2 regions of the Rossellomorea sp. NPDC077527 genome follow, and region 2 is predicted to be linked to the other one. Evidence: predicted binding sites of a transcription regulator. Region 2 holds the regulator's gene; the other holds the start of a gene.
What was found. The regulator Rex, encoded in region 2, represses fermentation and respiration genes when NADH is low (regulators of the CRP and FNR family bind a similar motif). The targets are predictions, from matches to a motif close to TTGTGAAATATTTCACAA.

Region 1 (23,773 bases), on a different contig from region 2:
AAGCATTACCTGCCGCAGCTACGACCAACACCCCATGCTCTGTTGCATATTGAATGGCACGTTGTATCGGATCATTGGAATCCACGCTTCCTGCGTCAGATCCCAGGCTTAAATTGATGACATCAGCCCCGAACTCCACCGCATGATAGATTCCCGCCGCAATATCATCATCATAGGCACCGCTTCTTTTATCAGAGAATACCTTTTCAGCTAATAGCTGTACATCCGGTGCGACTCCCATCGCTTTTTTCTGGGATTCTTCGTATGCCCCGACAATTCCAGCTACATGGGTTCCATGGGCATTACTTGCCGGGATGACATTGGTATCATGGTCTGCCCAATCATAGCCTGTTGGCACTTTGTCTGTGTACCACACATCATCTACTTCCGATTCGTCAAGCTTCTCTTGAATGTTATCTTCATTATACTTTGCTTTTTTCTTTCCTTTATCAGAAAGCGTCATGGCCTCATGGCGATAATCGATTCCCGAGTCCACAATCGCTACGACCATTCCATCACCGCTATAATTATATTTTGTCCATACATTCATCGCTTCCACAAGTTCATTGCTCTTTACATCCATATGTTCATATGTCTTTGCGATACGAATATCCTTTACGCCTTCCATCTCTTTGATCTTCTCAGCGTCTTTCATCGTCGTTTCCATACTGAATCCATAGAAGCCTGTTGAATACGTATGTATGACTTTAGAAGAAGCATCCCTCTTTTTCATAAACGTATTTTTCACTTCTTCCACCTGCTTTTCAGGTGCCGTTCTCAGTTTCTCATTTACGTCCACTTCTATGATTAAACGAACATTTTCATTTGGATTGAATGCTTTTAGGTCTTGTCCGTATAAAGGATCATCGATAGCTTTCTTTTCCAAATCCAACATTGGAAGATTTGCCTTTTGTGAAGCAGGTATCTGCCCCTCATTCGTCTGATAGAATGTTGCACTGGCTGGCGTAATCATACTGCTGCTTAGGAGAACCGACATCAATCCAATGGATAACGTACTTTTCTTCGAAACCATCATGTATTCACCCTTTTTGATAGAATAGTAACTTTCTTTTTACGTATCTCATAGAAGAAACAGTACTCCCGTGTAAATATCATAATATCCCCTTACACTTCCCTTCCTCCTTCCATCATTTTGAATACGGAGTACCATTATCTAACCATTTCTATTAAGTGATCAGGTATCCTGTTGGGGGAGTCCAAGTATTACAAGAAGGAAAGAATGGGTCGTTTCACCCTGAGATTGCCAACATTTTTTTGTATTCCTTTTGAAATAGCCAAATCTGTTAGTATAAAAGAATGAATATTCAATAAATTTATTGGGGGAAATCAGGTGAATAGTAAGATTATAAACATCGGAGGACTGCAAAAGAATTCATTTTATGAAAATAGACTCACCTCACTGATTGTCTCTTTTCTTGAAAATTAACTACCCTTGGGGAATAAAAAAAGGGAAAGAAATGTCATGAACATTTCTTTCCCTTTTGTCGGTTATTGCCTACTTGTTATTCAGTTGGCTCCAATCCCATCATATTCAAATAATAGGCTAGATCTTTTTTACCGTTTGTTTCTTTAGGTGATTTCCCTTTAGGCGCATCCTGTCCTTTCGTCAAGAAGTTGTTTTCAATGAATCGAACGTCCGTCTCGTTTACTACTCCATCCTGATTCAGGTCATATGTTTGAATCTCAGGGTTTTCTTTACCGTAGTACTCAACGATATCCCGAACATCTTTGATATCGATCAAGCTGTCACTGTTCACATCTCCGGCAAGACTCATTTTGGTTCCTCCGGAAACGAACCTTCCATACTCTTCACCCTTCAATTCAAATCCAGGTACCAATGGAGTATAGGTCTTTAAATGTCCAGGGGTTTCCACTACGACATTGTAAGTCTCAAGTGAAGCCGGAACACCATAGATTGTGTATTTCCCATTTGCAGAAATGCTACCTTCATATTTTTTACCATCCGGTGATAGGGCATATACCTTCGCTCCGATATTTTGAGCTACATTATTTGGTAATAGTAGATTGCCGCTGGAACTTTTCTTCAAAAATGCTTCTGGTTTAATATTCCCTTCGATCCTTGAATGTTTGGACACGAAGTTATAGGATGACGTGCTGTAATATGGAAGAGTTACGGCAGAATCTTCACCGGCCTTTGTATAGCTTGACTTTGTGACATCCATTTTGTCAGCTCCATAAAACCAATCATCTTGAGTGACCTTGAATGAAACGTCCACGACAGGCATGTCTCCACTCAAACCGGAATACCCTTCTCCATTCAATGCAGCTCCCATCGTAACGGTCTGGTAATATCCGGTACCGCTTACTACAGGATCTTGAAGGGATGCCTGTAGTCCATTTTCTTCTGCATAGGCTTTAAATTGATCATTCAGCTTTGCCGATTCGAATGAGTACATTTCCCCTTTATACTGAATTGTGTACTCTCCGGAAATAAAATCTTTCACGTTATTCAAGCTAAGCGTCATGGTTACAGTATCGTCTAATACGACTTCTTCCTTGTTGTACTTCGAAGTCAGATACTCAGTGCCTTCTTGAAGGAAGATATATCTTTGGTAATTGACATTTGCTGCGATATCAGTAGCAGCCAAACTTAATCGTAATGGTTCGTCTGCAATATCAGATGGTTCTATGCCAAACTCTGTGTCCCCTTCAGAATCCGCTGGTGGGAAACAACAATTAAAGTACTCCCGGAAGCCGGTTGCTATCATGAATTTATTCGAAGATTGATCATATTCCAATCCTTTTGATTGTAAAACCCCCACTGTTTCATCCTGCACATTCCCGTGGATCCAAAAAGCTTTGTGCCCAAACTCTTCTGTGTACATATCTTCACTGATTTCATACACACCAGGAGCCTTATCAAATGTCACTTGAGGTTTGGAATTGTCTACGATGACAGGAGTGTCGATCGTATACGTTTTTCCTTCTTCATCATACCCAATGAACTCCATTTCATAGTAACCTTCAGGCAAATCCATGAATTGATCTGAAATCGGGTTTTGTACGTCATTTGTAAACGGATAAACCCTTCCAGCAAAAACAGCAGGAATATAATACCTGAAGTCAGCCATTGCATTCGCTTGTCTGAGGGAAGCAATGAACCCAATAGCATCACCTGACTGTCCATCTTTTATCACTACATCTATCCTCGTCAGTGGATTTTTCATTTGAAATGCTGCTGAGATAAACGGATTGTAGTACTGCCACTTTGGTGTATTATTCGCAAGAGCAGGTCGGTCTGTTTCTAGATAGTCAAACCCTTTTCCTGTGACTCGAATCGCAAATGGAACCTGGTACGTTTCACCCGCATCACTTGCATTCGTCAGGTGAATATATCCTTCATATCGTCCTTCTTCTGCATCTTTCGGAACCGTGATCGTTGGTGAAATTCCTTTCGAACCGCTTGCGGAAACCGCTACACTCGTCGGAACATCTAACTGAATGCCATTTGCAGCTGAATCTTTAATGCCTGTACGTTCATCATGGTATTCGACTTCAACCTTGAATGACTTTTCTTCTCCACTATTGTTCTCGATGATCATCTTGCTTTCTGCTTTAATTCCATTGTCGTCTTTGTAGTGACTTCCGAAAGAGATGGATGCCGTCTCATCTTCAATCTCTTCTTCTTGACCATTTTCGTCTAGATTTTTTGTTTTATCCATCACTTTGATGGATACATCGGCATGTACCGCATCATAGGCATCCACACGTCCCGCTCCCTGCTCATATACGGATACGTCACCGTTCAAGTCTTCTGCTGTATTCATTAATGCTGCTTTTACATCAAATGGAGTATAATCAGGGTTTTCTGAAAGAATCAAGGCTGCTACACCTGCTACATGAGGTGTTGCCATGGATGTCCCCTGAAGGCGGGCATAGGCTGCAGAATAGTCTTCTCCTTCTTCCGGGCTATTGATGTATTCAGGAATGGTTGAGAAAATCGCTACTCCCGGTGCCACAACATCCGGTTTAATATCATAGCTTCCACCCACAGGTCCTCTTGAACTGAAGCCAGCCAGGTTGTCCCCTTCTGTTTTAACGCTTGCTAAATCCCCAAATGTGATGGAGACGTTATCTCCTAAACCTTTCAAACGCTCTCCGTCCGCTTTTGTCATACGTAAGGTCGGGATAAATTCTGATCCCTCTCCTAAATAAGCTGGAATATTACCGTCAACATTATTGTAGATGATGACAGCTTCTGCCCCTGCTTGTTTCGCGTGTTTCATTTTATCCACAAAGGTAATTTCACCACGTTGAATCAGGGCGATTTTGCCTGTTAAATCTTTTCCTTCAAAATCGGCTTCATAACCAAGTCCGGCAAAAACCACTGGTTTGGACTGGCTTTCAAGAGAGGTTAAATCATCGGAAAAGTTCTTCCCCATTAATAAGACATTTTCAAATGTTTCTCCATTGACACTCATGGATTGAAAGGTAGGGATATCCATGGCGAAATCACTTGCCCCAACCGTAATACCCAGGGCCGCTGCACCAGGGGATCCTAGTGTTCCTTCATTCGGACCGCTGTTTCCTGCAGCCACTACTGTCACCACTCCCGATAGCATGGCGTTGTTAACCGCTACAGAGGTTGGATATAACGGATTGTTCGTTGAAGCTCCTAGTGAAAGGTTGATGACATCCATTTTGTCATCTATGGCTTTGTCAATTCCTGCAAGGATCCCTGCTGTTGCTCCGGATCCATAAGGTCCAAGTACACGATAGCCATAAAGATCTACATTCGGTGCTACCCCTTTTACGGCGTAATCCACTGAATTTTGTTGGTCCCCGGCGATCGTTCCTGACACGTGTGTTCCGTGTTCTGTATAATAAGCAGATCCCGAACTTGGATTAATTTCAGGTAAACCGGACTTTTTCCAATCTTCATATGTGGTTTCCATCGGGTCATTATCGTTATCAACGAAATCATATCCACCTTGATATACATCTTTTAAATCAGGGTGGTTATAATCAATTCCTGTGTCCAGTACTCCAACTTTAATTCCTTCACCCGTAATATGTTCATCATGAAGCTTGTCCACATTGATTTGAGGAATACTATCCATCATTTTAGATTCAGAAGCTTCTCCTTCCGGAAGATCAAGCTGAACGACTTCATCTTTCCATACCCGTTTCACGACACCAGAGTCCAGCAAACTCTCAATCTCATTTCCAGGAATGGACATTGCGACACCATTGATGGCTGAACGATATTCTTTTGTAATTTTCGCTTCTAGTAATCCAGGGCTTACACTCTTTTTATTTTTCATAGAGTTGAATGTTTGTTTAAAATCACTGTGAGATTTCTCCACTTTCAAAGCAGCTGCTTTCGTAGTCGTACGGACTCCTTTAGCCGCCTGCTTCATCACTTCCACTTTTGCAGGTGCCTGTTTGAACTCAACGATGACATCAACGAGCCCTTCACTTTCGGTATTGATATTCGGAGCGATTTCAAAGTCTGGCTTCGCTTCGATCTGTTTAAGAGCATTTCTTTGCTCATCCGATAAATTCATTAATGTCTTCTCTACATCTTTTACCTGTGTGAACTTAGACGTACTAGGTGCACTTTCTGCCATAACATTAAATGGAATTCCTGATGTTCCTAATAGACTTGTAGCCAGTGCAACCGTCAAGATCTTAGCTGAACGCTTCTTATTCATACTCTTCCCCCTCTAATATTCATCCGTGGCGCAGAAATGTTTACAATTTGTATTCTATCTCTCTCCAATTAGACTGTTAATTGGGAAAATTCTTTATTCATTTCGACATTTCTCTCATGCTCCTCGCCACTTAAGGGCTGAATTCTGTTAACTTAAGACACCAAGACAGCTTGGATGTTGGGAAAGTTTTTCTTGAAGAAGTCATTGTACCTATAAAATAATATTCTCACCTCACCAAACAGGCATATCCTACTATATGAAGAGGCCAAATCTTCCCGAAAAAATTTCATGAGAACGTAAAAACAAGCAACCTGGATTGGCTGCTTGTTTACATGTTTCATTTATATAGGTTCATTATGGTTAAAAATCAGCTTTTTTAATAGTTCATTGGATAAATGCAGATAGTGATTGGAAGAATCCAAGTCTCCCTTTTCTTTAAAGTATCCCGCCAATCGTTCCGAGAAAGATGCGGACTTATATAGATCATATTGTTTCATTATTGGTAGACCACGGTCGATCAAGTAATCACTAAGACGTTTGTCATCCTTGATCGCATCTAAGTACAGCACCATCAATTCTATATATTTAACAGACTCTTGATCTTTAAAGTCTCTTAGATTCTCTTGTAAAAGAGTGATTGCGACCTCACTCTCTTCCAGGTCCAGCAATACTTGTACCATTTCTACCAATGTGCCGTAATAGCTCATTGTGTGTTTCTTTTTTAATTTTAGCGACTGGGAGAAATAGTCCAGCGATTCTTGTAGCCTTCCTTTCTTTCTGTTTAACAGACCGAAATTATGAAGAGCAGTAATTTTCGATTCGTTATCCTTTAACATCTCTGCATCGTTTAAGGCTGTATGTAGCAAATCTTCTGCGCGTTCAAGATCGTTAATATAAATCAAGTTAGCCGATAACCCTATCTTTACATGAAGAATCCTTAATATGTTCCCTGTGTTCTGAAAGATTCTCAAAGCCTTATGCGAGTAATGAAGGGACAACGTGAAATGTTTCAATAACCCGTGATTGGCTGCTTTATAATAATGATAATCTGTCACTTTATCACTATATAGGTCGGCTTTATCCTCAATTTTATCAAAAATGGCAATCGCTTTGGAGTATTGTTGTTTTTGGCCATAATAGATTCCTTGAAAGAACTCCCATAAGTACTTTTCAAACGAAGAAAATTTGCTCATATTCTTTTTCAATCCAAGAGAGGCCTGTTCATATTCGGTTGGATTATGTGTGAATAATAAGTATCGAAGCATGTAAAGTTCATATAAGTACACCATTTCCGTACATTGTATATAGTCTCTATGCCTTTCTAACTCCTGATACAGTCTTTCGGCATGATCTCGATGAAGTCTTTCAATCGCTTCAAAGAATTGAGCTAACTGACGTTTTAAATACAGTGTTTTAGCCGTTTCCTCTTCGATTGATACACCAAGTCGTTTACAAAGTAATTCTAACGTTTCCAGATTTCCTTCTTTCGAACTGTTCTCAATCTTACTTAAATGAGTGGTTGAACATATCCCTTTACAAAGTTGCTCTTGTGTTTTACTTTGTTTCTTTCGATGGTAGTAGATAATTCTGCCGATAGACATGGTTTCACTTCCCCCCTGTATATATCTATCATTATACATAGGAAATAGGTATCTTATAAGCTATTAACGATAAGTATTTTTGCTTAAATAGGTGGATAAAAAGATATAATTTATTAATAAATATACATTTTTTCCTTATAAAGGAAAGTACCCTTAAGCATTGTTACTCGTGGATATAGCGAGTGGTGGTTGATTTCCACTCCAATCAACTTTATAAGCGTAAGTGTTTCATTATAACACTGTAAGTTTCAAGAATACTTACACCAAATCTTTGCGAAAAGATACAACTAATAAGATAAATCCCTTCCAAAAATCGAAAGCTGACCAAGTTTAGGTACACGATTAGATTTCTCAAGTAAGGCTGATAAATAGAAAAAAAGAAACCCTCTTTTAATAGAAAAGAAGGTTTCTCTACTTATCATCGATTTATTGTCGATCAAACAGCACACGACCAGCAATTCCCGGATTCGTCATTTCATAAGGATTCAGAATCAAATCAAGCTCCTCTTCGGTCAATACATCATACTCAAGGCAAAGCTCTCTTACCGATTTCCCTTTTAAAATGGCTTCCCTTGCAATGCGGGATACGACTTCATATCCTAAGTGAGGGTTCACCGCGGTGATAATTCCTACACTGTTTTCCACGTATTCTTTCATACGCGTTTCATTCGCTTCAATTCCGACAAGGCAATTGTCTGTAAAGCTTCTGAACGCATTGTTCATGATGCTGATTGATTGAAGGAGATTGAATACAAGCACAGGCTCCATCACGTTCAATTCAAGCTGACCAGCTTCAGATGCCAAGGAGATGGTCTGATCATTCCCCATGACCTGGAAGGCTACCTGGTTAATGAGTTCCGGCATAACTGGATTCACTTTCCCAGGCATGATGGAAGAACCCGGCTGTCTGGATGGAAGTGAAATTTCACCTAGTCCGGCACGAGGCCCAGAAGCCATCATACGAAGATCATTGGCAATCTTGGACATATTGACCATGCATACCTTCAGTGCAGACGAAACTTCTGTGTAGGCATCCGTATTCTGAGTGGCATCGACGAGATGCTCAGCTCCCGTCAGTGGTAAGCCGCTGATTTCAGCCAGATGCTTCACGACACTCTGGATATATACAGGATCTGCGTTTAATCCGGTTCCTACCGCAGTGGCCCCCATATTCACTTCATAAAGGTGATCCCGCGTTCGCGCGATGCGTTTGATATCACGTTCCACTACTCTGCTGTACGCTTCAAACTCCTGTCCAAGGCGAATCGGAACAGCATCCTGCAGATGGGTACGGCCCATTTTAATGACGTGATCGAACTCCTGGGCCTTCTGCTTAAAGGCATTTAACATATGTTCCATGGTATCCAGAAGCTTCTCTAGTAATTTCAGTGTGGAGATATGGATGACTGTCGGGAATACGTCATTGGTTGACTGTGACATATTGACATGACTGTTCGGGCTTACTTTCCCGTACTCTCCTTTGCGATGGGACATGAGCTCCAGTGCACGATTGGCAATGACCTCATTGGCATTCATGTTGATAGATGTTCCAGCCCCACCTTGAATCGGGTCGACAATGAAGAAGTCATGAAGCTTGCCTTCAAGAATCTCATCGGACGCCTGCACGATAGCTCTCCCGATTCCTTCGTATAAGCGTGTTGTTTCCATATTTGCAAGTGCAGCCGCTTTTTTTACAACCGCCAAGGCATCGATCATTTCTTTATGAATTTTATAACCAGTGATCGGGAAGTTCTCCACTGCCCTCAATGTTTGTATTCCATAGTATACATCTTCAGGTACTTCTTTTTCCCCGAGAAAATCTTTTTCTATTCTAAATCCACTCGTGACGTTTATCATTTCTCTACTCCCTGTATTCGGATTAGCTGTCTCTAATTGATGATTCTATCAATTAGAGACAGAGTAGGCAATGATTTAAGGGTAAAACCCATTAATTTCAAAGATTATGAAAAAAGCGCTTTCACATGATAGAAAGCACTCTGTGTATTCAAAGTCAGTATGTTGATATGACCGCCCCATTTTTATGGATGAGAGTGACCAGTTGTCCGGATTTATTTTGATAATCCCCAGATGTTCCATAGGGTACCTTTAAGACAAATTCTCCATTTTGATCTTTGAATTCAACAAAAAAGCTGTCGGCAGCACCTATGATTACAGCTTCTGTAACTTCGGCTTTCCCTGGGATGAAGAGATTCTGCCCTATCAGAACCATGTCCATCTTGAGCCCGTTTTCCCTTGTTAATTCTTCAGCCTTTACACCATAGCGATGAGCTATTCCCCAAAGAGTGTCTCCGGGAACAACGGTGTAATACTCACCGATTGGGGATGAGCCTGCCGGTAAGGATAGCGTCTCACCCGTCTTGATCTCATATGAAGTCCTCTCATTGGTATGCATGATTTCTTCGACGGTTGTTTCATACTTCTTAGCCAAAGAGTATAGAGTATCTCCATTTTTAATCGTATATGGGTTATATTCTTTATGCTGTTTTCTATCAGGCACTAGAAGTTTTTGTCCTATGTAGATCTTATCCGATGATAGAATATTCGCTTCCATTAACTGCTCAACTGTCACCTCGTACTTCTTTGCAAGGCTATATAAAGTATCATTCTTCTTCACTGTATACTCAGTGCTGCATGCTCCTGCCTTCCCACCAGCCAATAGTAGTGCTGTTATCGTCCCTGCAGCAGTGGCAGCAGCAATCTTTTTATTTCTGGCTTTTGCCTTCTTTTTTCGTGCTTCAGCAATTCTTTGCTTTCTCTTGGTTGAAATCGTAGTCAATTTTACATCCCCCAATGTTCACTTTGTATGTAACCAACTCTATACCGTTCGAACAAATGGGGTATTTTTAAGGGTATAAAATAAAAATATTCCTATGTATCCATATATAACCAAACCTTTACTTAGTAAAGTCCCATCCCCATATTCCTACAAGATGATCCCTTTATTTTATAGTTATTAGGATCTGACAGAACGTTCTACACAGGCCTAAATGCTCATATATTACCAGTGAAAAGGAGGAGGAATAAAATGGGTATCAAACTGATTAAAATTTCAGTCGTCTACTTTATGATCGGCGTCTGTATCGGACTATATATGTCCATGGTACATGACTACACCTTGGCCCCGGTTCATGTTCACATCAACTTATTAGGCTGGACCGCCCTGACGCTTGCAGGTCTTATTTATCACTTATTTCCGGCCGTATCTTCCACTAAATTGGCCAAAACTCATTTCTGGTTTCATAACGTTGGATTGCCCTTGATGATGATTGGATTATTCCTATTTGTACTTGGGAATGATGCTGTCGTCCCGGTCATTGCAACAGGCGGTGTATTGACAACAGTCGGTGTATTATTGTTTGGATATAATGTGTTAAAAGAATTAAAAGCCGCATAATCGATTGGAGCAGACCTGAAGCCCCTACTTGAGGATTGGGGCTGCTCCATTATTTTTTAATTATTCTAAAATCACTCCTGCAATATGTGTTGAAAGTGATACAATATAAGCGTATGACCATTTCAAATTTAGGAGTGATGTACATGTCGGTCAATGTTTATCTGAATTTTAATGGCAATTGCCGGGAAGCGGCTGAGTATTATGCAGAAGTGTTTGAAACGGAACCACCTCAAATCATGACGTTCGCTGAAGCACCACCACATCCTGACTATCCTCTCCCTGAAGAAGCCAAAAATCTGGTCCTACACACAAGACTCTCCATCGATGGCAGTAATGTGATGTTTTCAGATGTTTTTCCGAATATGCCTTTTGTGGAAGGTAACAACATCACGCTTGCCCTGGTAAGCGATGATACTGAAAAGCTGACATCCCGCTTCCACAAGTTGAAAGAAGGCGGGAAGGTTGATATGGAGCTTCAAGAGACATTTTGGAGCAAGCTATACGGTCAAGTTACCGATAAGTTTGGAATTCAGTGGCAATTTAATTATGAAGATAAAGAATAAACTGTAAGATTTATATGAAGGGTTATAGAATTTTCCACGGAAAATGTCTATAACCTTTTAAATTTACCAAATGTTTCGTTTCAGTCGTTTTTCTCTTCCGTATACATCATATTATGCAGCTTCCCAGTCATCTCTTCTAACGCACGCCTTGCTGACTCTACGGTACCGGTCATATTTATGAAGCTATGGACCATATCTTCATAGTGTAGATATTCGACATCTACCCCGGCAGTTCTTAATCTGTCACCAAATTCTATCGCTTCCTCCCTGAGGGGATCAAATTCAGCAGTAATTAGCAGTGTATCCGGCATTTTTTTCACGGACGGCGCTTTTAATGGAGAAACATATACTTCCGACCCTTCACGAGAATCAGTCAAATAATGGCCCCAAAACCATCTCATCTTTTCATTTGTTAGATTATATTGGTGATTTTCCCTATAGGAGCGTGTGTTAAAATTATTGTCCAGTACTGGCGTAATAAGAAATTGCAGGGACAGATGATAGTTTTCACTATCCCTAAAATAAAGGGAAGCCGCTGCCGCCAGGTTCCCTCCAGAACTTTCACCGCCAATCGCAATCCGCTTCAAATCTCCATTTAATCGTTCATGGTTCCGAAAGGTCCATTTTACGGATTCAATCACATCTTGAAAAGCTGAAGGGTATTTATGTTCCGGTGCCAAGCGATAGCCGATTGATACGACGATGATAGAGGCATGCCGTGAGAAATACCTGCATAGATTGTCTGAACTGTCCAAATCGCCAAAGACCCAACCACCTCCATGGCAATAAATAAGGACAGGAAAAGGTCCTTGACCACTTGGTGTATATACTCGTATCGGGATATCATGTCCTTCCCCTGAGAGAATGAATTCTTCTTTCACTTCAACTCCATCGACAGGAATCGAAATGAAAAATTCTCTTGCTATTTTATAATATTCCCTAGATTGTATCGGGGTCAGTATATCCAACGGAGGGTGGCTAAGTTCCCTCATTTTCTCGTTGATCGTGTGTAGTAATTCTATTATTTGAGGATTGGGAGCTGCTGTCACTTTCATTTTAATAGTGCCCTCTTTACGTTCATGGACTTCAACCATTCAACCTGTACATCCTCGTCCATTTTCTCTAAAACTGCTTTTCTTTCGCCCATTATTAATGAAGCTTTTTTATTATGTATATCAATCTCACCTATTACCTCTCCTCCCAATCTTTTCAGGATCGGAATAACGATTCGATTGCGTATATCAGGTTCTCCAATGATTCTGTTCATATCCTTATACTGATCAAATAAAAAAAGGATCATCGACCTGATAATCGAGAGGCCATCCTCTCTATTTAAATAATTTCTCGGCCCAATGAGTAAATGCATTCCAAGGTCCCCGACTTGATATTCATAAAGTTCTTTGACCGGATCCTCTTCAACGGAATATGCAATCAAATAACACACAGGTTCTCCATTCATCTCTCCAATAAATACTTCTTTATGCTCGGCATCAATAGACTTCCGGAGCCACTGTTCAAACTCGTGAAGTGGAAGATTTAGCTTCCAGAATGGAGCAATATGGGGTTGTTGCATCCACTTATACAATGTGGATAAATCTCGATCAAAATCAACGTGACGGTATAAAAAATTATCCGTTTTACTTTCCTTTATGATAAAAAATTCTGTTTCATCAACTTTCATTATTATCTACAACCTTTCTTCTACTAACTAAAAAACAATGGCGGAATTAACGATAATGATTATCATTATCATATACAAGGATATTATATGGAAACTGCCATATACTTGTCAATCGATTCAACACCCTTCCCGATTCTTAATTTCATCATTAATTGGGCATTCCAACGCAAAAAAGAGGCTGCTGAACGATGTTCAACAGCCTCACATTATTAGATATATATTTTAGTGCATATTGCTCAATACCCAGACAGATCCGGCGACGATGACGATCGCAATGAATGCCGCTGACATCATCTTCCCAACCTGCCATTTACCTTCACCTTCCGTTACGTGCATGAACATGAAGAGCTGGATAGCTGCCTGGATGAAGGCCAGAACGAATACAATCGATACAATGAGGCCATATGAAAGATTCGTATAAAGGCCAAACCATACGGCTAAGAACGTCAACGCAATCGATAAGATAAATCCAATGATCTGAGTCCAAGGAAGTCCACTATGATTCGTATTATGTGACATTATCCCACCATCCCTAATAAGTACACGCTTGTGAACACGAAGATCCAGACAAAGTCAAGAAAGTGCCAATACAAGCTTGATACAAATAGTTTTTTAGCGGTATCAGGATTCAATCCCCGTTTCTTCACTTGGAGCATCACAAGGATGATCCATAAGATCCCTACTGATACGTGTAGACCGTGCGTTCCTGTCAGTAAATAGAAGGATGACCAGAATGAGTTTGTCGTCATCGCTGCTCCTTCATGGATCAAATGGACGAATTCCGTGATTTCCATGTAGAGAAATCCTAATCCGAATAATAAAGTGATAATCAGCCAAACCATCATGGATTTGACGTTTCTTTTTCTTAATTCATTTATTGATAAACCAGACGTGAAACTACTGATCAACAGTAGTAATGTCATGATGATCGTATTCTTCATGTCAAACACTTCACTTGGAAGCGGGCCACCCATCGTACCGGTCTTCAGAGCAAAGAACGTTGCGAAAATAGTGGCGAATAATGCAATTTCCGCTCCAAGGAAAACCCAGAATCCGAAAATATTCAGTTTACCGATATCAGATTGATATTCAAGCGGCGCGTTTGGATCTATATTCGTACTATGTGCCATGCTCACGCCTCCCTCTTATACGGATTTTCCGTTTTTTCGATTTCTTCTACGCTGACATAATATCCTTCATCCTGTTTATGGGACATAAATGAACGGAATGCCATGCATCCGAAAATACCGATTAATGCCAGGATGGCCATCCAGAACAATTCGAACACTAAACCAAATCCTGCGACGAAGAAAAGCGCGGACATGATGAAAGGTGTCCCGGCATTGCTTGGCATATGGATCGGTTGGTATTCAAAGTTATCAGGAACCATCTTTCTTCCTTCTTGCTTCATATCATAAAATGCATCATGACTCTTCACTTCAGGTACATGTGCAAAGTTGTAATGAGGTGGAATCGCTGAGCTAGTTGCCCATTCAAGGGTACGTCCATCCCACGCGTCACCTGTTGTTTCTCTCTTAGCAAAACGGTAGCTGTAATAGATACCGTACACGAGAATCATGAATCCGACTCCCATTCCAAACGCTCCGACAGAAGAAATCACATTCAGTGATGTCCAGCCGTCTTCAGGACCGTATGTGTATACACGTCTTGGCATACCCGCGAATCCAAGTACGAATTGCGGTAAGAAACAAAGGTTGAAACCGATGGAGAAGAACCAGAAAGCCCATCTTCCGATCCGTTCATTCATCTTATGACCAAACATCTTAGGATACCAGTAGGCAAGTCCTGCGAAGCAGGCAAATACAACCCCGGCAATCAATGTGTAATGGAAGTGAGCAACCAGGAAGTAGTTATTGTGATATTGGAAATCAGCCGCAGCCATTCCAAGCATAACCCCTGTCACCCCACCGATCAGGAATGTCGGGATGAACGCAACAGACCATAACATCGGTACAGTAAATTCGATCTTACCTTTAAATAAAGTACCTAACCAGTTGAATATCTTGATTCCCGTCGGAATGGCAATCGCCATCGTTGAAATCGAGAATACACTGTTCACTGCTGCGCTTCCACCCATTGTAAAGAAGTGATGGACCCAAACAACAAAGCTTAGTCCAGAAATCGCAACAAGTGAGATAATCATAGATTTATAGCCAAATAGTGTTTTTCTTGCAAATGTAGCAATGATCTCTGAGAAAATACCGAAGGCCGGCAATATAACAATATATACTTCCGGATGCCCCCATAGCCAGAAAAGGTTTGACCAAAGCATCGGGTTACCACCATCCGTCAGTGTGAAGAAGTGGGAACCGAAGATACGGTCAAATGTCATCAGAGCTAATGTGACAGTCAAGATCGGGAATGCGAATACGATGATGAATGCCGTGATCAACGTTGTCCATGTGAACATAGGCATGCGAAGAAGCGTCATGCCAGGTGCACGCATCTTAATAATGGTAACGACAAAGTTAATACCGGTCAGTAACGTACCGATACCCGATATCTGTAATCCCAGAAGGTAATAGTTGATACCCGGTCCCGGGCTTCCTTCAATCGCAAGTGGTGCGTAGTTCGTCCAACCTGCATTCGGAGATCCACCAAATACGAAAGAAATATTGAAAAGGATTGCCCCGAACATGAATGACCAGAAACTCAAGTTATTCAAGTAAGGGAATGCTACGTCCCTTGCACCAATTTGCAAAGGAACGACAACGTTCATCAATCCAAGTAAGAACGGCATCGCCATGAATAAGATCATGATCGTACCGTGAGTCGTAAAGATTTCATTGTAGTGCTCAGATGTCAAAAATGAGTTATTCGGCACCGTCAATTGTGCCCTCATCAAGAGTGCATCGACTCCTCCACGGAAGAGCATGACAAGTGCTGCCAGGATATACATAATCCCGATTTTTTTATGATCAACGCTAGTAATCCAGTCGTTCCATAACCATTTCCACTTTTTAAAGTAAGTGAGGACTGCAACGATTCCGATTACGGTGAATACGATCGAAATGTTGGCTCCTATGATCAACGGATCGTTGAGGATAAGATTATCCTTTATAAAATCAAACATTTAAAGTCCTCCTTTCTTAGTGCTCGTGACTGCCATGATCTTCATGGTCGTCTTCTTTTTTCTTGCTATCATCATGGTCCATGTCTTCATGACCTTCCATATCCATATGTTCGTGACTCGACATGGCATCTTTATCTGCTCCACCAACCGTGGTATCAAGTCCGAATTTCTGACGGATGGCCATGGCATACTCAGAATTCTTCCCATGATCGACAAATGCCAAGTGAGTGGAAGAGAACGTCATCTTATCCACTGTTTCAGGAAGCATGAGTTTTTCATACGTTTCTTCCGTCAATTTCGGTTCATTCGATTGAGCATCTTTAACCCAATCTTCATATTTATCTTCTTTTAACGCAACGAAATCAAACGTTTGGTGCGTCATGCCTTCACCCGTGAAGTTTGAGTTCCTTCCATCGTACGTGCCAGGCTCATCTGCCTGTAAATATAAGTCATTGACCATACCAGGCATTCCATATATCTGTCCGCCTATTTGCGGTACCCAGAATGATGCCATTGAATCTGCTGCTGTTACTTTGAAGAGAATTGGATGATCCTCAGGAACGTTGACATAGTTCACCGTTTCGATTCCTTCTTCAGGGTAGCTGAAGATCCATTTCCAATCGACTGCCGTCGCATGAATCACAATCGGATCCTTATGAGCGGTCGCTTTCGGTGCCTCTCTTAATTCATAAAGGGCTTTTGTATTCGGAATGGATAATGCGATGACAATCAGGACGGGAATGAGTGTCCAAATGATCTCCAGGAATGTACTTCCGTGCATATCCGGCTTATAATCACTATTCTTTTTACTGCTTCGATACTTGAACAAGATGATTGTAAAGAAACCAAGAACAACAACCATAATCGCAATCATATAGTATATTGATAACATAATCAGATCTTTTTGGACGGCTCCAACCGGTCCTTTAGGATCTAGAAGGATTAATTCGCTATCCGTACTGAATATAATGATGAAAAATAACGAAATTAGACTTATTAAAACAATTAAATACGGTTTAAATTTATTAAACAAAAGAAATCACCTTCCTTTATGTAGAATTTACTCTCGTAGACCTATACTATCAAATTCTCTAAACAGGTACCCTTAATAACTGTACTTTTAAACAGATTTTCGAAATTTCGACGCATTTTATTCACAGAACGGTAACAATGTTGGAAAGAATTTCACAAGGGACAAAAAAATAACTCTCAAAGTTATCTGAGAATAACGTTGAGAGCGTTTTATAGGTTGATTATTTAGAATATTACTATCTACCTTTTCATAAAATGCGAGCAGATTCCGAAATGATATCATTATGTTAGGAGAATATTACTGTCTAACGATCTTTCCCCCTCATGAAATGAAAAACACTCTCTTAACGTATATTTCCATTCACTATTCAGTTCGGTTGGTTCTCTTTTTCACCACCTAAATCAAAAGGTGAGTATACGCCCTCATAGTCAACGATCGTCACCATTCCCCTGGCAGCATGATTGTTATCGTGGCAATGAAATAACCATTCTCCTACGTTATCCGCTTTGAAATAGATTACATATTCCTCTCCGGGTTTTACATGAATTAAATCTTTGACGATCGGCTTTTCAAATTTCTTTCCATTCTTTGAATTCACTTGAAAGCGATGGCCATGCAAATGCATAGGATGATTCATCCTGCCATTATTTCGAAGAGTGACTTTAACAATGTCCCCCTCACTCACATGAATAGGTGGTGTATCAGGAAAGATTTCATCGTTAATCTGGAAAGACATCCCTTCCCCCATTGACATCCCCATACTTAGGTCCATATCATAGGAAACATCCGGTTCAGGTGTGTCTACGAAAATGGGTTTCTCGCTCCCATATGAAATTCCTTTCGCCACACCTGCTTCTTGAGCAAGTGATGCATCCTGGTGACGATTTTGATTTTCATCAGAAACGACCGGAATGACCATGTCTTCTGCGTTTTCTACACTCTGTTCCTGACCGATGAACACCGTTTCCTTGTCAGTCTTCGTAAATTCCACATCCACTCGTTCTCCAGGTGCTATTTCAAGAACATTGGAGTTGTGATCTTCAGACACCACATTCTCTGCATCATTTGCAATCACCTTCATAGACCCTTCCGGGAAAACCAAGCGATGCTCCTGGTATCCGGCATTCACGAATCTCAATCTTGCTCTTTCACCCGCTTCCATCGTAAGGGGCTCAATCGCATTTCCCGCTTTTCCGTTCACGGTAAAGGTATCGTACATTTGTTTCGTATCCGCTTCACCGTCCCCGGACATCGCTCCCATCATCATACCTCCCATATTGGAGATATCCTCTCTTTCTTGATTTACTGCCCACTCATCCAGGATGAACACTTCATCTTTCTTATACTCGTTGTCCTTCTCTTCGACAACGAGTGATCCATATAAACCTTTGTCTACCTGAATGGAGCTTTGTTGATGGGAATGGTACCAATACGTGCCTGCATCATTTGCGACAAATTCATACGTAAAGCTTTCCCCAGGTTGAACGGCATCCTGTGTCAACCCTGGGATACCATCCATCCTGTTCGGCAAAAGGACTCCGTGCCAGTGAATGGTCACCGGTACGTCAAGCTCGTTCTTAAGCTTTACTTGTACAACATCACCTTCTGTGACACGAAGAGATTCCCCTGGGACTGTACCATTATACGTCCAGGCAGCTACCTTTTTGTCCTCACTGATTTCCCACTGTTTTTCCTCTGCAGTCAGAACGAATTTTTTCACAGGATGACCTTTTTTTTCTTGCGCACTTACTTCCAGAATACTCGTTTCTCCATCTTTCACTCCCTTGGGTAAACCCATATCTCCGCTCTTATACCAAGGCGATCGAAAGAACACGATCATTCCGATTCCCACTAATCCGATAATGAGAATAGAGCCAATGACCTTTCTATTCATAGCTGTCTCCCCTTTTTTCTCACTAATTTTTCAAACAACTAATTCCCAGAGAATTCTCAAACCATTCTTTTATTCATCTATTTTCCGTTTGAGCCTCTCATATTCTTCTTCCGTGATTTCTCCTTTTGCCAGGCGCTCCTTCAACAATCCCAATGAATGAAAATGATTTTGTTGAGTTGAATGTGTCGACTGCCCCGGGTTCTTCCCCCTCATCATCCAAATAATGATGCCCACAATCGCTACAATTAATATGATAAAAAGAAAGCTGGTTCCAAAGAACCCACCGCCCATTCCTCCACCATTCATCATAGAATCCTCTCCTTTATGTTTATACTCCCTATATACCCAATGAGGTATTTACGAAAACAATCTATTCTCTCTAATTGATCAGATTCCTCCTCTTTTATAACCAGAATCACCTTTCTATTTCCCCGTAAATATGCAAATAAAATGGAGAAAGCCAAAAAAAAATCAGATACCCCCTGTCAATCAACAGAACATATCTGATTTGTTTATGGTAGGATTCTCTCTCATCTTCGTTTTAGATGATGGAACTGTTGAAGTCATTTCAACCCTAATAATTGTTGAATTTCCTCTTTATTATTCTCAAAGCCAATTACATTCTTAACAAGCTTCTTCTTCCCGAATAGACCTTTCTCATAAAAGGCAAAGGAAGGGACGATCCTTGAACCCGAAATCTCTTTGAGTTCTTTTTCATACCTATCCTCTTCCCCTACGTTCTTATGAACATAGTCGATCTCCTGTTTATTTAGATACTCTTTTGCCGCTTGACAATCGGAACAGGTGGGACGGGTATAAAGCTCTAATGTCAGATCATTACTCATCTGGTCGGTCAGCTCCTTTCGTAAAGAACTACACCCCGGAAGGTTTAAAACCTTTTAGGCGCAGGGCGTTCAAGAGCACGGATACCGAACTGAAGCTCATGGCGGCTCCGGCGATCATCGGGTTAAGCAACGGCCAGCCGAACAGATGCAAGATTCCCATGGCAACGGGAATGCCAAGGATATTATACCCAAACGCCCAGAAAAGGTTCTGCTTGATGTTCCGTATGGTTGCTTTGCTTAATTCGACGGCTGTCGGTACGTCCATAAGGTCACTTCTCATCAGGACGATGTCCGCCGACTCCATGGCCACATCCGTGCCGGAACCGATGGCAATCCCAATATCCGCTTGCGCAAGGGCCGGAGCGTCGTTGATTCCGTCTCCGACCATCGCCACTTTCCTGCCGTCTTCCTGAAGCTTCTTGACTTCATTTGCTTTATCTTCCGGCAGTACTTCACTGAGGACAGTGTCAATACCGACTTTTTTCGCGATGGCCTCCGCCGTCCGCTTATTGTCTCCCGTGATCATGGCCACTTGGAGTCCCATTTTATGAAGCTTTTCAATCGCTTGAAAACTTGTTTCTTTCACCGTATCGGCGACTGCAATGATGCCGGCGATTTCATCTTCAATGGCGATGTACATCGGTGTTTTGCCCTCGGCAGCCAGCCGGTCCGATACTTCTGCCAATTCACCGACTTCGACGTCATTTTCATCCATCAACTTGCGGTTTCCAAGCAATAGATCATCTCCATCTACCGTCACTTCAATTCCCTGGCCCGTAATGGCATCAAAGAAGTCCGTCTTACGGAGGGGGAGTCCCCTCTCCTCTGCTTCCCTGACAATCGCTTCTCCAAGAGGATGCTCTGACCCCTTTTCAGCTGAAGCGGCAAGTATCAGGAGTTCTTCTTCTGAAGTGGATTCTGATGTTACGATATCCGTCACCACAGGCTTTCCTTCAGTGATGGTGCCGGTTTTATCAAACACGATCGTTTCGATTTTATGTGTTGTTTCAAGGGCACCACCGCTTTTAATTAATACGCCATTTTCCGCGCCTTTCCCTGTACCGACCATAATGGCGGTAGGTGTCGCGAGTCCCAACGCACAAGGACAGGCGATGACAAGAATCGAAATCGTGATGGTAAAGGCGAAGAGACCTGACTCCCCTGCTATATACCAGGCGAGACCGGAGAGTATGGCAAGAACGATGACGATAGGAACAAAATAACCTGAAATGATATCCGCCATTTTGGCGATCGGGGCTTTTGAGCCCTGAGCCTCTTCCACCAGCTTGATGATTTGCGATAATGCCGTATCCTTCCCAACTTTGGTTGCCTCGTATCGGATGGTACCATTCTTATTGATGCTTGCACCGATGACGTTCGACCCACTGGTTTTCTCGACCGGGATACTTTCCCCTGTCAGCATCGCCTCATCGACGGATGTCTTCCCTTCAGTCACCACACCGTCCACAGGAATTTTTTCACCAGGCTTTACGATGATGATGTCTCCGACTTCCACTTTTTCGACTGAAATCTCGACTTCTTCTCCATCTCTTACGACAGTAGCGGTTTTTGGGGCGAGCCCCATCAGCTTCTTGATGGCTTCAGACGTTTTCCCTTTCGAAAGTGCCTCAAAATATTTCCCCAAGGTAATAAGAGTGAGGATGACGGCTGCCGATTCGAAATAGAGGTTCTGCGCATACCCTTCACTGCCTGCTATGATCATGATGGTAGCAAATAAGCTGTAAAAAAAGGCAGCCCCGGTCCCCAATGCAACAAGTGAATCCATGTTGGGGTGGCGTTTGACAAGTGTCTTAAACCCTACGCTGAAGAAAGGTTTTCCCATCATCATGACAGGAATCGTAAGAACCAATTGAAGTAAGGCAAATCCAGACGGGTTTACCATCGGATCGATGGCCTCTGGTAGAGGCATCCCGAACATATGCCCCATGGAAACCAGCAGCAGGGGCACTGTGAAGACGGCTGAAACCCAAAATCGCTTCCACATCGTCTTGATGTGCTGCTCTTTCTTATCCCTGTCTTCATCCACTGTATCTTCTGCATCAGCGTCCTCGTGCGCTTCGTACCCTTCATCTGAGACCGCACCCTTGATATCGGACACGGTGACGACGGCAGGATCGTATTCAATCATCAGTTTCTCTGTCGCCATATTGACACTAGCTTCCTTGACACCATCGAGATTTCTTGTTGCCTTTTCCACCGTTTGCACACAGGATGCACAGGTCATGCCCGTCACGCTGAATGTCTTCTTCTCCATTTCCGTGACTGCTTTATAGCCTGCGTCATCCACGGCTTTCTTGATCTCTTCAAGTGAGAGTTCATTTTCATCATAGGTAATATTCAGTTTTTCCGTTGCAAGGTTTACGCTTGCCTGCTGCACTCCATCCAACTTCTTTGTTGCTTTCTCTACAGCCTGGGAACAGGATGCACAAGTCATCCCTTCGATACTTACTGTTTTTTCCGTCATTATGCTAACCACCTTTATTTCGCTGGTTCTGTTTCGTACCCCGCATTAGACACGGCTTTACTTAAGCTGTCTGGTGTTTGCTTCGTTTCGTCATACTTCACCTTTGCCGCTCCATTTTCCAGATCCACTTTCGCTTTTTCCACACCGTCCAGTTCATTCAATACGCCTTCTACCTTTTTCACACAGTTTCCACATGTCATTCCTGATACGTTCAATAATGTTTTTTCCATTTTTCAACACTCCTTGGTTTTTTAATGTTGGCAGTTCATGCCGTGATCTTTTTTACACGTACACTGCCCAGGTACGCAATTGCATGCGATGTAGTCGACCGCATCCTGTTTCTTCTTCTTTAAAGCTGCTTCCAGCAATGTAATGTCATCATGACTCAGTGTTGCTTCTTCGATCAGATCGGCAATCGTTTTTCCGACTGCCCTGCTGCATATATGGGTGAATAATCCTGACTTCAGTGTTTTTAGGCTTTCTTCCTCACTGACACCTGCCCTGTAGATGAACCGGTTTCCGATTTTCTCGGTTGTCAGCATCCCTTTTTTGACAAGCCGCCCAATAAAGGTTTTTGTCGTTGCCGGCTTCCACTCTCTCTTTTCCTGCAGGACCGAGCTTATTTCCTTACTGGTCACTTCTTTAAGCGTCCAGACCACTCTCATGACTTCCCATTCAGAATCCGTGATTTCCGGTTTTTCTTCCTCAGGCAATGATATCCCTCCTTCTGTTTACAAATGTAATCGATTTGTATTTATAGTTTACAACTGTAATCGATTTTGGTCAACTGATTTGATTTGTTTTTTTGAAATTGGGCTATTTTTGGATGATTAGGTAACATTTTTATTCTGTACCACTTGCTAAATTCTATAAACGTATTTACCTGTTGACCGTTCAAAAAAAAGAGATGAACCCAAGCCCATCTCTTTTTTCTTGTTTTATTATTCAACTGGTGATAATTCGCTTTCCGTAACCCATTTATGATTCTTGACTGCTTCTCCGCCTGTAGTTGGTGTGTAGTCCACCATATAGACAGCCATTTCTTCTGCTGAGTCGATCGTTCCCGTCGCTCCCTTCATTCCCTTCATGTGATCGGTATTCAAGACCACTTCATCCCCGGGTTTAAACGGTTGATCGCCAAAATCTTTCAACTCTTCATGAATGACCCATTTATGGTTTTTCACCTTTTCTCCGCCCGTGGTCGGTGTGTAGGTGACCGTATAGACGACGGTATCGTAAGTACCTGAAATGGTTGCTTCCGCATCCTTCATCCCTTCCATGTGATCATCTTTGATCATGACTTTGCTTCCTACCCCGTACCTTGGGTTTGGTGCTTCTTTCAAGCCCTTTGGCAGCTCTCCTGAACCAGTGTGATTCATGTCACTATGCTCCATGCTGTCCATTTCTTCCGTCATCCCGTCATCATCGTTTGAACAAGCTCCCAGAAAAAGAAGGGTCATTAGAAT
Region 2 (9,398 bases):
ACTTTCACGACTGCCACTCCACCTGCAAGCTTAGCAAGGCGCTCTTGTAATTTTTCTTTATCGAACTCAGAAGTGGACTCTTCTAATTGAGCACGGATTTGGTTTACGCGAGCTGCGATTTTTTCTGGATCTCCAGAGCCTTCTACGACAGTCGTGTTTTCTTTCGTTACAACTACTTTCGCCGCGCGGCCAAGTTGAGTGATGTTGGCAGATTTAAGGTCTAAGCCTAAATCTTCTGTGATCACTTCTCCACCAGTTAGAACCGCTAAGTCTTCAAGCATCGCTTTACGACGGTCACCGAAGCCAGGAGCTTTAACAGCTACAGCGTTAAATGTTCCGCGAAGTTTGTTTACAACAAGCGTTGCAAGAGCTTCACCTTCAACATCTTCTGCTACCATTAATAGTGGCTTACCTTGTTGTACGACTTGCTCAAGGACAGGAAGTACTTCCTGGATGTTACCGATTTTCTTGTCAGTGATCAGGATGTATGGATTTTCTAAGACAGCTTCCATTTTATCTGAATCAGTGACCATGTATGGAGATGCATATCCACGGTCGAACTGCATTCCTTCTACTACGTCAAGTTCAGTAGTGAACCCTTTTGATTCTTCGATTGTAATAACGCCGTCGTTTCCAACGCGCTCCATTGCTTCTGCAATCAATTGACCGACTTCTTCGTCAGCTGCAGAGATAGCCGCAACTTGAGCGATGGAATCTTTGCCTTCGATCGGCTTAGAAATCACTTTTAATTCTTCGATAGCCGCTTGAACCGCTTTTTCGATTCCTTTGCGAACGCCAACAGGGTTAGCACCAGCTGTTACGTTTTTAAGACCTTCACGGATCATTGCTTGAGCAAGGACCGTTGCAGTCGTTGTACCGTCACCGGCGATTTCGTTTGTTTTGCTTGCTACTTCAGCAACCAGTTTGGCACCCATGTTTTCGAATGCATCTTCCAGTTCGATTTCTTTCGCAATGGTTACACCGTCATTTGTGATAAGTGGTGAACCGAATTTCTTCTCAAGTACCACGTTACGTCCTTTTGGTCCAAGAGTTACTTTTACTGCATTTGCTAATTGATCGACACCGCGAAGCATGGAACGGCGTGCTTCTTCGCTGAATTTAATATCTTTAGCCATTGATAAAGTCCTCCTCTTATTTAAATAATGTATGGTTTACTATACGGAAATTTAATTATTCGCCAACTACAGCCAGAATATCGCTATCACGAAGGATCAGGTATTCTGTGCCTTGGTATTTCACTTCTGTACCAGCGTATTTAGAGAAAATGATCCGATCGCCGACAGCTACCTCAAGAGCAACGCGCTCACCGTTGTCAAGAATGCGACCAGTACCTACAGCCATCACTTTACCTTCTTGTGGCTTTTCCTTTGCGGAATCCGGTAGCACAATACCGCTTGCTGTTTTTTCTTCTGACTCAACTAGCTCGATAACGACGCGATCACCTAGTGGTTTTAACAAGTGAAACAACCTCCTTGAAATATGTAAATGATATTTATTAGCACTCGAGCTCTGTGAGTGCTAACACAACTATTATATTAATTAATTCGTTTTCATTTTGCAAGAGTCCTGCTTAAAATTTTTTTCGTCATATTTCTCTTTTTTTCACACCCTCCTATCCTATGCTCCTCTTTCCCCATATATTCCAGGATGAATAAAACCCTTAGATTTGAACAGTTCCGCTTTTCTTAGTAGAATTGTACAGGAGTAAAGCTGGTCGTTATCTTACAGGAGCTAAAGGAGATCAAACGTTGAAAAAACATTTCGGATTTATTTTAATTGCCTATATCGTCATGCAGCTTTCAAGCATTGTCGGGGTACCCCTTTTATATAAAATTGGTGTCGATATCCTAGGGAAACCGGAAAATGTAGTCAAAAGTGTGGTTCCAGGTTATTGGCTCGTCATCAGCTTTACGCTGACTCTTCTCGTTGTCTGGAGCATTCTTAGGAAAAGTGAGACTAGTACTCGGCTTGAACGCAGCGCTCCCATAGGAACTGGCCGTTCCATCATATGGGCGGTGCTCGGGATCTTCATGGCCTTCTTTGCCCAAACGATTGCAATCCGAGTCGAGTATGCCCTGGGGATCCAGATGGGTTCTGAAAACACCCAGATGATTATCGGTATTATTGAAAAGGTTCCATTATCTATGATAGTTGCGGCCATAATCGGCCCAATTTTGGAAGAGATCGTATTCAGGAAGATCATTTTTGGCGTGCTTTACGAGAAGATGCATTTCTTCTTTGCCGCCCTTATCAGCTCGGTCATTTTCGCTCTAGCCCATTTCGAGCCGGAGCATGTGATCCTTTATTCCGCGATGGGCTTCACCTTCGCCTTCCTTTATGTAAAAACGAAGCGGATCCTGGTGCCAATATTTGCCCACGTTGCCATGAATACAACGGTCGTTCTAATGCAATCTATCTATAAGGACGAAATCGAGAAAATGATGAACGAAGCTGAAAAAATACAAGGATTTATTGGAGGATTATTTCTATGAGGAGATCACCATTATTCTCAGGAGTGATCTATCTCCTTCTCGGTGTGCTCTTCACATACTTCGCTGTACAAAACGTACAGAATGATGAAGGTTGGGGATTTTTCACGTACATGCTCATCTTTCTTGCGACCCTGGACTTCGGTTCCGGGCTACGGATGATCATGTTGCATTTCAAGATCAAAAAACAAATAAAGAACAAAAAATAAGGATTGATCATTTGATCAATCCTTATTTATATTCTCGAACTGTTCCATTTCAAGCTTCTGCTCTGCTTCTAACACCTTTTTGTAGCCGATTTTGGATATCCAAATACTGATTTCATATAATATGAATAATGGCAGAGTCACCATTAAATGAGATACAATATCCGGGGGCGTGATAAGCGCTGCGATAACCAATAAGATAAAGTATGCGGCTTTTCTCATTTTCCCCATCATCATCGGCGTTACAATCCCTAACCGTGTAAGAAATAACATGGCTACAGGTAACTGAAACAGAAAACCAAAAGGAATGGTGATTTGGAACAAGAAATGAAAGTATTCATTGATCCCAATCACTTGCTCTATATTTAAATTCGTTGATAAACCCATCATGAATTTCACGATATATGGAAACAAAATAAAATAAGAAAATGACAATCCACCTAGGAAAAGTAATAAGGACACGGGAATATAACTAAGTGTCACTTTTCTTTCCCGTTCATATAAACCTGGACTGACAAAAGACCAGACCTGGAACAAAATGATGGGAGATGTCATGATCAAAGCGATGAACATGATCATTTCCATATAGATCTTCAGAGGATCTGTGATACGAAAGGCATTCATCGTTAACTCTTTCGCTTCATCGGCATGCTGTAAGTATCTGATTAGCGGCTCTGCAAGAAAAAAGCTTACAACAACGGCTAACAAGAAGAAAACGACTACAAACATGAGTCGTTTCTGCAATTCTCCTATATGTTCATAAACTGTCATGTCTCTTTGACTCATGGCGTTCATCCTACTCTACTTAGCACTATTATTTTTTTCGTCTTCATCATCTGCTAAGCCTTTTGTTGCATTTTTAAATTCACGCAGTGTATTTCCTGCTGCCTTTCCTAATTCCGGTAATTTCTTAGGACCGAAAATAAGTAATGCAACGACTGCAATTAATACGAGGCTACCTGGACCTGGCATAATGAGACACCTCCTCTTTTACCATTCTATCATAACGTACATTTGAAAGATTTTCTATTCTGTTATGATTCCATCTTGTGACATTTCCGTGTCATCCTCAGAGTAATGCTTTAAGAAGTATACGAGTGACTGTAGTTCAACCGCTAAATCGATATGGTGGACGCGGATATGGTCTGGTACGGTCAATCTCGCTGGGGTGAAATTCAAGATCCCCTTTATATTGGAAGAAACCAACCGATCTGTGATGTTCTGAGCAGAAGATGCCGGAACTGTCAGGATCGCTACTTCAATATCATGCCCTAGAAGCTTCTCTTCTAAATCATCCAAATGAAAAACAGGGACATCGCTGATTTGCGTGCCGACCTTTTTTTCATCGACTTCAAATGCCATTTCAATCTTTGTATTATTATTCTTGATGAAATTATAATGAAGAAACGCCGTTCCAAGGTTCCCCACCCCGATCAGCACTACCTTCGTAAGGGCATCCTGATCCAGTGTCTTGCGGAAGAAGGAGAGGAGATAATTGACATTATAGCCGTATCCCTTCTTTCCCAATGCTCCAAAATAAGAAAAATCTCTGCGGATGGTAGCAGAATCGACCTTCACCGCTTCACTTAATTCCTTCGATGAAACCCTTTGCTTACCAGATGAATACAGATTTTTAATAAAGCGATAGTATAACGGAAGGCGCTTGGCCGTTGCCTGTGGAATTTTCGTTGTATCCTGGTTCATATTGTATTCCCCCACATCTTTTCAAGCCCTCTGATACCGCTTCCAAAAAAGCGGGCATACAGAATTTATAAACTCTCCTATCATCATACACTATATTTTATCCCAAGTGTATGATGATTAATAGTCGAATGATTGCCGTTCCCCTCTCAAATACGGTACACTAGCACTATGAAATAGAGGTGAAACGTCATGATTCTTCTACAAGTGAATCAACTAACCAAAAACTTTGGTGCAGATAATATCCTATCAAATATTAAACTTGAAATACAGACCCGAGATCGTGTTGCCCTCGTTGGCCGTAATGGAGCGGGCAAATCGACTCTTCTTAAAATTATTGCAGGTCATCTTTCCTATGATGCCGGTGAAATCACAAAGCCAAAAGGTGTCTCCATCGGGTACCTTGCGCAGAATACTGGCTTGGAGTCTGATCTGTCCATTTGGGCCGAGATGCTCACCGTCTTCGCAGAGTTACAGCAACAGGAGAAAACATTACGCTCATTGGAGCAGCAGATGGCCGACCCTTCCGTTTATGAACAAGAAGATTTCTATCAAAGAGTATTGAAAGAATATGATGAACTTCAAATACGCTTCAAGGACTCCGGTGGATATCAGTATGAAGCGGATATCCGATCCGTCCTTCACGGATTGAATTTCGCCGATTTCGATTACGGCACTAAGATATCCACATTGAGCGGTGGGCAGAAAACCCGTCTCGCTCTCGGTAAACTTCTTCTCACCAAGCCCGATATCCTCATCCTTGATGAGCCGACCAACCATTTGGATATCGACACGTTATCATGGCTTGAGACCTATCTTCAAAGCTATGAAGGGGCCGTCCTGATTGTATCCCATGACCGCTATTTCTTAGACAGCGTCGTCAACCAGGTGTATGAGATTTCACGGAACAGGAGCAAGAAATATCTGGGCAATTACAGTAGGTACCTTGAACAGAAAGCAGAAGACTATGAAAAGGATCTCAAAATGTTCGAGCGTCAACAACAGGAAGTCGCCAAGCTCGAAGACTTCATTCAACGGAATATCGCTCGTGCCTCCACTACCAAGATGGCTCAAAGCCGTCGAAAAAAGTTAGAACGTATGGATAGGATGGACAAGCCACTCGGAGATGAGAAATCTGCCAACTTCGCGTTCCAGATCGAACGTCCAAGTGGAAACGACGTCCTGCATGTCCAGGATCTTACCATTGGATATGGTAGGGACGAGAAAATTTCTTCTCATATTGATTTCTCTGTCAAAAAAGGGGACAGCATCGCGCTCGTCGGCCCGAACGGAATCGGGAAATCGACGCTTTTAAAAACATTGGTGAATAAACTCCAGCCACTGAATGGAACATTTAAATTCGGATCCAATGTGTCCATCAGTTACTATGATCAGGAACAAGCCGAACTGTCTTCTAATAAAACCGTCTTAAATGAACTGTGGGACGAGTATCCGATGAAAATGGAGAAAGAAATTCGCACAGTCCTGGGTAACTTCCTTTTCTCAGGCGAAGATGTCCTTAAGCCCGTTTCCACATTAAGCGGTGGAGAAAAAGCACGATTAGCGCTTTCCAAGATGATGATGGAAAAAGGAAACGTATTGATTCTCGATGAACCGACGAACCATCTGGATTTAGACAGCAAAGAAGTGTTGGAAAATGCCCTGATCGATTATCCAGGAACGATCCTATTCGTTTCCCATGACCGTTACTTCATCAACCGGATTGCCACAAAGGTTGTAGAATTATCCAAGAAAGGGTCAACCGAATACCTTGGCGATTACGATTATTATGTGGAAAAGTTACAACAGCAGGAAGAATTGGCGGCACTTGAACGTATCGAACAAGGAGAAACGTCTTTATCTCAAGGTACGACTCAAAAGCAGTCTCATAAGATCGATAAAGAAGCGAAAAAACTCGAACGTCAACGAAAGCGCCGAGTAGAAGAAATCGAAGGCCTCATGGAAACACTCGAAGAGAACATCCAGGAAAAAGAGGACCTGCTCTGCGATCCTGAAATCTTTCAAGATCACGAGAAGGTACAGAACATCAATGAATCACTCACCAAAGAGAAGGAAGAGCTTGATTCTTTATTGGAAGAGTGGACTGAACTAGAAGAGCTTCTGCAAGAAGAACAATAATCCACAGGATTGGGGATAACTACTTCACCCCAATCCTTTCTTATTCCACATTATTATCCACAGTAAAAAGACTTATGAACCGTCATTCACATCACTTTTCCACATAATCCACAAATTTTCACTAGTTTATCCACAGAATAACCAAGTTTATAGGAAGTTTATTCCAAGTGTTTTTCACAAAGTATACACATCATATCTACAGTTACTCACATTTTATCCACAACCTGTTGATAAAACGTATGTTCGTTTCTATTTTCTCTCTTCTTTTGATCCATTCAGAATGTTACACACAAGATATCAACAAACCTGCATTAAAAAAAGCCTGAATGAAGACTTCGTTCAGGCTTTCATTTTAAAACGTTTCAATATCAAGTCCCGGGTGAGCATTCATATCCATGCCTCCCCTTTTTCCTTGTTCAAACAAAATCGTACCTGCAGCTGCTATCATGGCTGCATTGTCCGTACAAAGGGATAAAGGAGGGATAATCAATTCTGCCTCCAGCCCATCAAATGCTTCTTGAAGGGCACTCCGTAAACCTTTATTGGCCGCAACTCCACCTGCCAATAGTACTTGCTCCACTCCGTATTCCTTCACAGCTTTCACCGTTTTCGTCACTAATACATCAATGACACTTGCCTGAAAGCTTGCTGCCAAATCTTGTGGAGGAATGTCCACTCCTTTTTGCTTCGCATTGTGTAATGTGTTGATAACTGCCGATTTTAGCCCGCTAAAACTGAAATCATAAGAACCTTCCTCCAGCCATGCCCGGGGCAGTTCAAGAGTCGCTTCCCCTTCATGGGCCAACCGGTCGATATGAGGGCCTCCCGGATACGGAAGACCGAGGGTTCGTGCAACCTTATCGTAGGCTTCCCCTGCCGCATCATCCCGCGTCTCTCCGATGACCTCAAACGAACCATGCTCTTTCATGAGTATAAGCTCCGTATGACCTCCGGAAACGACTAGGGAAAGGAGAGGAAATCTCATCTCTTCCACTAAACGATTGGCATAGATATGCCCTGCAATGTGATGGACTCCCACCAACGGTTTATGATGGGCAAATGCCAGTGCTTTAGCTGCATTTACTCCAATCAAGAGGGCCCCTACCAAACCTGGTCCCTCTGTGACGGCGACACAATCAATATCGTCCATTGTCATCTCTGCTTGATTCAGGGCTTCTTCCAGCACAAATGTTACTTGTTCTACATGATGACGTGAAGCAATCTCAGGGACTACTCCACCGAATCGCTTATGGCTTTCTATTTGCGACGATACGATATTCGTCACAATATCGGTTCCATTCTTAATGATCGCTACAGCTGTTTCATCACAGCTTGTTTCAATTCCTAATACGAACGTATCTTTTCTCATAAATTCACCCACATTACTAAAGCATCCTCTTGGTTATCCGAGTAGTACCGCTTACGGATTCCACCATCCTGAAACCCGAGCTTACGATATAAATGCTGGGCAGGCATGTTCGAGACTCTGACTTCCAGAGTCATGACGCGTGCCCCGAATTCTATCGCAATCCCCATGATCTTGCGCATAAGGCTTTCCCCCAGGCCTCTCCCACGGAAATCAGGGAGTACGGCTACATTGGTGATATGGGCTTCATCCACAACAAGCCACACCCCACAATAGCCTGCAAGCTTTTCGTCCTCCACGGCAACAAGATAAGTGGACAGATGGTTATGTTCCATTTCATTCAAGAAGGCCTCCCGGCTCCAAGGTATGCTAAAAGATTGATTTTCTATTTCCATTACAGCATCTAAATCATCAACCGTCATAAATCGTATATCCATATTGTAACGATCCTTTACCATCTATTGAGATTTTTTTTGAGACTTCAGCCATTTCACTTCTGCTTCTGCCATCCGTATATAGTTTGGAAGCACTTCATGCGCTGTTGTCTCTTTAAGGCCCATTCCAATAAAAGCAAGCTCGGACGGGCGCGGATTATGACTGACAAATGGAGCGATTTTGGCCTGCTCCCCCAGCACTTCCTTAATGATGTTTTCATGGATGGCAACATCATTCCCGACGAATAATAGATCTTTATTTGATTCTTTTAACTTAGTCACCCATTCTTCAAGCATGATGTTACGGTCCTCTTCAACACAAACTAATTGATCTCCCTGAAACTCATACAGCCCTGTGTACACCTGCCCTCTTCGAGCATCGAATATGGGAACGATAAACCCTGAAAAATACCGTCCAGACGAAGCAAGTGTCGCGAGACTGGATACCGGGATAAGGGGAATATTCAATGACCATGCCAAGGTCTTGGCTAACGTGACCCCAATCCTTACACCTGTATAGGATCCCGGACCATTTGCCACGACTATCTTCGATAAGTCCTTCGGCTCAATTCCGCATTCATTTAACAACTGTTCGATTGCAGGCATCGCTCTTACAGAATGATTCTTCTTCATATACGTGATGTACTCCCCAATTACCTTATCTTCTTGAATAAGGGCAACCCCAAACGGATAATTGGAGGTATCTATTGCTAATATCGTCATGACACAATCTCCTTACACAATTCACTATATCGATCTCCATACGGCTTCAACACGATTCTTCTCGCTGAATCGCCTTCCCGGTAAATCGATAGACTCAATAACTCCTTCGGAAGCTGATCCTGTATTAAGTGAGCCCACTCAACGACGGTCACGCCTTCCCCTTCAAAATATTCATCAAAACCCAAATCCTCAAAGGAATCGTCCAGTCTGTATACATCCATATGATAAAGAGGCAAACGCCCTTTATATTCTTTTATGATGGTAAAAGTGGGACTGTTCACGGTTTTAGTCACACCGAGACCCTTGGCTAGACCCTTCG

Region 1: a site for Rex is predicted at 17,224-17,241, ahead of qoxA (cytochrome aa3 quinol oxidase subunit II). Genes of this name have one in related genera too.

What each region holds. Positions count from the first base shown of each region.
Region 1 covers NZ_JBITVL010000007.1:147,802-171,574, forward strand. The annotation lists gene ACIGG7_RS20795 (S8 family serine peptidase) at 1-1,036, opposite strand, end outside; gene ACIGG7_RS20800 (S8 family serine peptidase) at 1,524-5,696, opposite strand; gene ACIGG7_RS20805 (helix-turn-helix domain-containing protein) at 6,038-7,297, opposite strand; gene aspA (aspartate ammonia-lyase) at 7,724-9,154, opposite strand; gene ACIGG7_RS20815 (LysM peptidoglycan-binding domain-containing protein) at 9,309-10,094, opposite strand; gene ACIGG7_RS20820 (cytochrome-c oxidase) at 10,344-10,712, shown strand; gene ACIGG7_RS20825 (VOC family protein) at 10,856-11,275, shown strand; gene ACIGG7_RS20830 (alpha/beta hydrolase) at 11,356-12,369, opposite strand; gene ACIGG7_RS20835 (GNAT family N-acetyltransferase) at 12,327-12,956, opposite strand; gene qoxD (cytochrome aa3 quinol oxidase subunit IV) at 13,179-13,475, opposite strand; gene qoxC (cytochrome aa3 quinol oxidase subunit III) at 13,475-14,086, opposite strand; gene qoxB (cytochrome aa3 quinol oxidase subunit I) at 14,089-16,050, opposite strand; gene qoxA (cytochrome aa3 quinol oxidase subunit II) at 16,067-17,083, opposite strand; gene ACIGG7_RS20860 (multicopper oxidase family protein) at 17,451-18,977, opposite strand; gene ACIGG7_RS20865 (SHOCT domain-containing protein) at 19,047-19,286, opposite strand; gene ACIGG7_RS20870 (glutaredoxin family protein) at 19,541-19,822, opposite strand; gene ACIGG7_RS20875 (heavy metal translocating P-type ATPase) at 19,851-22,307, opposite strand; gene ACIGG7_RS20880 (heavy-metal-associated domain-containing protein) at 22,322-22,537, opposite strand; gene ACIGG7_RS20885 (CopY/TcrY family copper transport repressor) at 22,559-23,020, opposite strand; gene ACIGG7_RS20890 (YdhK family protein) at 23,249-23,773, opposite strand, start outside.
Region 2 covers NZ_JBITVL010000011.1:716-10,113, reverse strand. The annotation lists gene groL (chaperonin GroEL) at 1-1,136, opposite strand, end outside; gene groES (co-chaperone GroES) at 1,192-1,479, opposite strand; gene ACIGG7_RS22345 (CPBP family intramembrane glutamic endopeptidase) at 1,770-2,513, shown strand; gene ACIGG7_RS22340 (YdiK family protein) at 2,510-2,719, shown strand; gene tatC (twin-arginine translocase subunit TatC) at 2,735-3,502, opposite strand; gene ACIGG7_RS22330 (twin-arginine translocase TatA/TatE family subunit) at 3,518-3,688, opposite strand; gene ACIGG7_RS22325 (redox-sensing transcriptional repressor Rex) at 3,743-4,420, opposite strand; gene ACIGG7_RS22320 (ABC-F family ATP-binding cassette domain-containing protein) at 4,610-6,556, shown strand; gene tsaD (tRNA (adenosine(37)-N6)-threonylcarbamoyltransferase complex transferase subunit TsaD) at 6,909-7,925, opposite strand; gene rimI (ribosomal protein S18-alanine N-acetyltransferase) at 7,922-8,359, opposite strand; gene tsaB (tRNA (adenosine(37)-N6)-threonylcarbamoyltransferase complex dimerization subunit type 1 TsaB) at 8,381-9,079, opposite strand; gene tsaE (tRNA (adenosine(37)-N6)-threonylcarbamoyltransferase complex ATPase subunit type 1 TsaE) at 9,076-9,398, opposite strand, start outside.